2 regions of the Chryseobacterium sp. W4I1 genome follow, and region 1 is predicted to be linked to the other one. Evidence: riboswitches for the same ligand, from Rfam matches in the RefSeq annotation. Region 1 holds a riboswitch; the other holds the start of a gene.
What was found. A riboswitch is a leader RNA that binds a small molecule or an ion and turns the genes downstream of it on or off. The one in region 1 is predicted to bind cobalamin.
Positions count from the first base shown of each region.

Region 2: another riboswitch for cobalamin. It lies ahead of metE (5-methyltetrahydropteroyltriglutamate--homocysteine S-methyltransferase); the one in region 1 lies ahead of QF044_RS12295 (acyl-CoA thioesterase).

Region 1 covers NZ_JAUSXQ010000001.1:2,655,400-2,658,544, reverse strand. The annotation lists gene QF044_RS12305 (FG-GAP repeat protein) at 1-25, shown strand, start outside; gene QF044_RS12300 (HD family hydrolase) at 42-632, shown strand; gene QF044_RS12295 (acyl-CoA thioesterase) at 782-1,165, opposite strand; cobalamin riboswitch at 1,281-1,461, opposite strand; gene QF044_RS12290 (hypothetical protein) at 1,514-2,311, opposite strand; gene QF044_RS12285 (ATP-binding cassette domain-containing protein) at 2,459-3,121, opposite strand.
Region 2 covers NZ_JAUSXQ010000001.1:1,998,912-2,002,056, forward strand. The annotation lists gene QF044_RS09305 (Lrp/AsnC family transcriptional regulator) at 1-60, opposite strand, end outside; gene QF044_RS09310 (hypothetical protein) at 166-288, shown strand; gene QF044_RS09315 (Lrp/AsnC family transcriptional regulator) at 686-1,147, opposite strand; cobalamin riboswitch at 1,302-1,485, shown strand; gene metE (5-methyltetrahydropteroyltriglutamate--homocysteine S-methyltransferase) at 1,709-3,145, shown strand, end outside.

The DNA of each region.
Region 1 (3,145 bases):
GGTGGTCAAAAAAACATCCGAATAATAAGATACTAAAAGAAATGAAGATACAGAAGGAAATCGATTTTATCCTGGCCGTAGATGCCCTGAAAAACGTAGAAAGAAGAAATTACAATTTCGATGATTCCAGAAGGGAAAACACGGCTGAGCATTCGTGGCAGATCATTATCCTGGCACAGATCCTATATCCATACGCCAAGAACCGTGCAGATATTGATCTTTTGAGGGTGATACGAATGCTTTCCATCCATGACCTTGTAGAAATTGAAGCCGGAGACACCTTCCTTTTTGATGAAAAAGCAATGGTAGGAAAATTTGAAAGAGAAAAAATTTCAGCCCAAAAGATCTTTGGAATCCTCGATGAACCTTTGCGTACAGAATTTTTTGAACTGTGGCTTGAATTTGAGGAAGAAAAAACTCCCGATGCTATTTTTGCCTGTTCCATTGACCGCATCATGCCGTTTATCCTGAATTCTCATACGTCCGGAAAAAGCTGGACAGAAGCCGGTGTTACTGAAAAGCAAATCAGAAATATGCTTGAAAATGCTATTACAAGGGCATCAGATGAAATGGGAGAGGCTTTTGAAATGTTGTTGAAAAGCAGTCTTGAGACTGAAAAAGTGGTAAGGTAATTTATCATATGAAAGGCAAAAGCTTTTTAAATTGCTGTTCCATTTTAAAAAGCTTTCACATAACAAAGTAATACAAATCTTTAGAATACTAATTTTTTATTAAGGTATAAGAGTTTCGGGCGGCCTTTGGCCGCCTGAAACTCTTATATCTATAGAATCATAATAGGTTTCTTAGTTTCGTCGATAGCCACAAAAGTAAAATCACCCACAATGGCTCTTTCCCTTTCGTAAGAGTACATCTGCTCTGTAAAAATCTCTACATTTACTTTCATACTGGTTTTTCCGACATGGGAAACCTTTCCAATCAGTTCTACAATCGTTCCTGCAGGAATCGGTTTTTTAAAATCGATCTTATCGCTGCTTACGGTTACTACTCTTTTTCTTGCAAAACGGGTTGCCGTGATAAAAGCGACTTCATCCATCAGCTGCATGGCAGTACCTCCGAAAAGAGTGTCATAGTGATTCGTTGTATTGGGGAAAACCGCTTTAAAAATTCTGGTTTCGGATGCTGCAATTCTTTCTTCTGTAGTCATATTTCATTATTAATTAATGCGAAATGAAATATTATTAAAATAACAGAACAATGACAGGAACCATAGAAATTCCTGAAGCAGTCCATCAGATCAATAAACTTCAAATCGCGAAAGTTTCTTGTTTAAAGAAATAGGCAGGTCTCCTGACTTGTAACATCTTTTACCTCCTTCCCGTGCCCTGCACAGTGGATCCTTTGATAAAGACTTCAGTTACTTACAGTTGCGCGACAGTCCGTGATTTTCACACGGTTCCCTTTTAATCTGCGTTAAGCAGAACCAGTTTCTGTGATGAATAAGCGTTAAACTTTTTCAGTGCAAAAATAAGAATATTACAGAGAAATACAGTAATTATTCCGGACTATTGTAAATAATCTGGCTCATGACCCTTCCTTCCTTGATAGCCCAAAGTGTGACATATCTGTTCTCACCCGAACCGTTGATCATATAAAGATAAATATGGTCATTGTCAAGAGCAGTCACTCCCACATTATTGAAGTCCATCGTAGGCTGGAACATATTCTTAATAGCTTCCCTTACAAAAACAGAACCTCTTCCGGGCTGCTGCACTCGGATCGATTTGATCTCGGTCATCCCTTCAGGAAGTACATCTTTAATTCCCCATGGTTTTATCTTATCAATAGTAAGAATTTTTCCGTCTGCATCTTTTTCCTGCTTTCTATAGCCGGCGTTAGAAGGATAAACATCGATTACCACTTTGGTTCTTTGGGAGGTAGGAATTTTAGGATTACTGTTATCTGTAAAAATAAGTGATTTTCCATTCTTAGATTTAGAAGGAGTAAACTGAGGGAGCTGATCGATGAAAGCAATCCGTTCTTTATTCACCATGCCTTCCTTCACAAGATTTTCATACCTTACAAAAGGTTTTTCTTCATCCTGTTTTTCAGGATATTTTATCCAGATCCATTCCGTTTCTCCCGGAGCAGGTTTTACATAAACAAATACATCACCTTTTCGCATCCGGATCTTATCCACGATTTTTCTATAGTCATCCTTATGGACCCGTACGTTGGCGTAGCCTTCTTCAGCCTTTACCACACCGAAAGGAACTTTATTCTGCCCTTTTACAAATGCCAAGGAAAAAAGGCTGAAAGCGGATAAGTACAATGCTCTATTTATGGAAATCATGCTCTGAAATTTTTTGATCGCTCAAATATATAAATTAAATGCTTTTTTGATTGGTAAATTCTTATTGTATTTGCTTAAATTATTATATTCTCCGAATATGTATAAAATCTCCTGTAAGAGTTCGATGTTGATTTCTTCTAAAACAAATTATGATTTAGGGAGATATTTAAATTGCTGTAGTTCTTTAATATCCTTTATCTTCCTTAAATGCGTATCAGCGAGAAGATACATATCGTCAGCCATATTTAAAATGGTTATATAATTATGATCTGTAATGACAATTCCTTTGTATGGCGTCTGGCTTTTAATAATTATTTCTAATTCGTCAACGGATTTAGGTGAAACACCACTGAAAGGCTCGTCCAGTAAAATGAAATCTGAGTCAGAATAAGTGATGATAAGTGTTTCAACCATCTTTTTTTCACCACCCGATAGGTTTCTTACCGTTTCATCTAAAAAAGGAATTATCATCTTTAGACTGTACAGCTTTTCTTCATTTTCTTTGGTACAGAATAAGGAGATAAGCTCTCTGATCTTACATTCTTTTGGAAGAAACGAAGACCGCTGCGGTAAGTATGCTATTTTATTTTTTCTGTCAGAAATATTTTTAAGAATGGTATCATTAAACTTGATAAATTGAGTGTCCCCTTTTACGGTGCCAAAGATAATCTCTAATAAAGTAGATTTTCCGCCGCCAGACGGACCTAAGATTCCGGCAATTTTTCCGGTTTCACAGCTTAAATAGACATCCTGCAGGATTTTTCTCCCGCTGAAAGATTTGGTGATACTGTCAATGTGAAGCCTGTTCATAGGAGTCTGGTAATGATTTTAATA
Region 2 (3,145 bases), 660 kb from region 1:
TGCATTTTCAGTTAGCAATTGCAAAATTTTATGATCAATTTTATCTAAAACTATTTTCATTGTATTATTCAATTAAATCAGCTGAATTCATTAAAATTACAAAATTAAGCCATTAAATTCGCTTTAAAATAAAAATAATTAACAGGAAATTTGTCATAAAAAAATATGACTACAATTGAATTTGCAGACCACGGAAGTACACCATTTGAAAAGCTGATCGGGCATAATATTCATATCCTGAAAAAATGGAACAGTCTTGAAAAATTTTTTTCGAGAATACAGGTTTAGACTCTAATTTACTGGAACAGGTCCGCAGGACACTTGCATTTGGAAACGGCTGTGAATACTGCATGGTAAAAGGCGGAAAAGCGGAAATCAGCACTTCTGATCTAAAAATATCCGTGGCTGTGGGCTTCGCAGAACTTTTTTGTAAAGATCACCGTTCCATACTTAAAGCACATTTCGATATGTTGAGGGATTTTTTTTCTGAAAAGGAAATTTAAGAGCTGTGCACGTTTATAAGTTTTATCACTGCCTCTCAGAAATTAGGAAAGATCTTTAATCTGACAGAAGAATATCAAAAAGATGCAGTGGTAGGTATGGACCAATTGGCTTTATTAAAAGACCGGAATTAATGAGTTAACATTACAACAACAGTATCCGATTGGTTACTGTTGTTTATTTTCTAGATACTCACTCCATGAATATTTTTCACTTCCGCCATCACAAAAGTGCTGTGTGTGCTTCCTATGGAATCTACTGAGCCCAGCTTATTAAATACAAAATCCTGGTAATGCTTCATATCCCGGACCTGAACTTTGAGCAGAAAATCAAAATCACCTGAGATATTATAGCATTCAGCAACCTCATCGATCTGTAGAATATCTTCCACAAACTGATTTCCCACAGCACGGTCATGGATCTTAAGCTTGATCTGGCAAAAGACAGTAAAACCACGGTTCAGTTTTTCAGCGTCCAGAACAGCTGCATAATGTTTGATATACCCATCCTGCTCCAGCCTTTTCATCCGTTCAAAAACAGGTGATGCTGAAAGGTTAATTTCTTTAGCAAGCTCCTTAACAGTCAGTTTAGCATTTTTTTGCAGGATTCTCAGCAGCTGAAGATCCTTTTCATCCAGTCTTTCCACAGAATAATATTCTTTTTTAAATTGTATTTTTCAAAGATACAGAACAATTAACTTTAAATAATCTAATAAACAAAATAATATCCTTATTTATTTAATATAAACCAATCAATTCACTTAAATTAATATCTTTAGTCAAGATTTTGCTCTTCAACATACTTCATCAAACGGAAAAGGTTTTACTCAACGTAGATTAATAGGGAATCGTGTGAAAATCACGAGCTGTCGCGCAACTGTAAGTAACCACCTAAGGTTTTTGTCCGTTATATCCACTGCGAAAGCGGGAAGGATGACAAAAACTGTTACAAGCCAGGAGACCTGCCTGTTCCGGATTGACAATGCTTTCGCGGTCTGAAGCTTTGGGTCATACAGATGATACTTTTGAACGTAATGGGTCGTTTAATTTTAAACTGATTAAACAATTATTCTGATCCATCTCATAATTAATGGGATAAGTACGTCCATACCGTATCTGCTCTATTCCTCAGCATTTCTTTCTCCGACAGCATTATGAAGCGTTCAAAAGAGCTTTACCATTATTGTTTAATTTAAAATTTAAAAGAAATGCAAACGCACATCCTTGGCTATCCGCGCATTGGTAGCAAAAGAGAACTCAAAAAAGCCTGCGAGCAGTATTGGTCGGGCAAAACATCATTAACTGAATTACTGAAAGTTGGTAACACCATCAGCCAGCAAAACTGGAAACTGCAGCAGGAAGCGGGGATTGATCTTATTCCCTGCAACGATTTTTCGTTTTATGATCAGGTATTGGATATGATCCTGACATTGGGAGCCATCCCTGAACGTTATCTGGAAATTGCCTCTCAAAAAGCTGAACTTGATCTTTATTTTGCCATGGCCAGAGGCTATCAGAAAGACGGGCTGGACATTACAGCAATGGAAATGACGAAATGGTTTGATACAAATTACCATTACATTGTCCCTGAATTCCAGAAGAACCAGCAGTTCAGCTTATTTTCCCAAAAGATCATCAATGAATTCATTAGTGCAAAACAAGCCGGAGTGAATGCAAAACCGGTAATTATTGGTCCCCTTACCTATCTTTTACTTGGAAAAGAAAAAGAGGAAGGATTTGATAAACTGGACCTGATCGGGAATCTGCTTCCGGTATATATTGAAATTTTAAAAGATCTCCAAAGCCATGGTGCAGAATGGATACAGTTTGACGAGCCATTTTTAGGATTAGATCTCAGCAAAAAGGCAAAAGAAACTTATCAATCCGTTTATAAGGAACTCAGAAGAGAATTTCCAGATCTTAAATTTATTATTGCCACTTATTTTGAAGGTTTAAAAGACAATCTCTCGCTGGCTACTTCCCTTCCAGCCGATGTTTTGCATATTGATCTGGTAAGATGTCCGGAACAGCTGGATGAAATTTTGAATATTATTCCCCAAACACTGAGTCTTTCTCTAGGAATCGTAGACGGAAGAAACATCTGGAAAAATGATTTTGAAAAATCATTGAACTTCATTGAGAAAGCAGTCAATGCTATCGGTTCTGAAAGGGTTTTCATTGCCCCTTCATGTTCCCTGCTTCACTCCCCTTTTGATCTGGATTCAGAGAAGAATGAAGAGATCCTTTCTCCTGATATCAAGCAATGGATGGCGTTTGCCAAACAAAAGGTCTACGAAATTGTTTCTTTAAAAAAGCTGGCCTCTGGAAATGCAAATTATCCGGCTTTACAACAATTCGCTGAAAATAAAAAAGCGGTTGATACCCGGAAAACTTCACCGTTGATCCACAACCAACAGGTAAAAGACCGGGTAGATTTGACAACTGATGATGATGCACAAAGGAATAGCCCCTTCAGCAGAAGAAAAGAAGATCAGCAGAAAGTTCTGCAGCTCCCACTATTCCCGACTACAACCATCGGTTCTTTTCCACAGACTCAGGAAGTGAGAGCCTGGAGATCAAAATTCAAGAAAGGGGAACTTACCGCTGAACAGTATGATGATCTGCTTAAAAAAGAAACGGAAAGA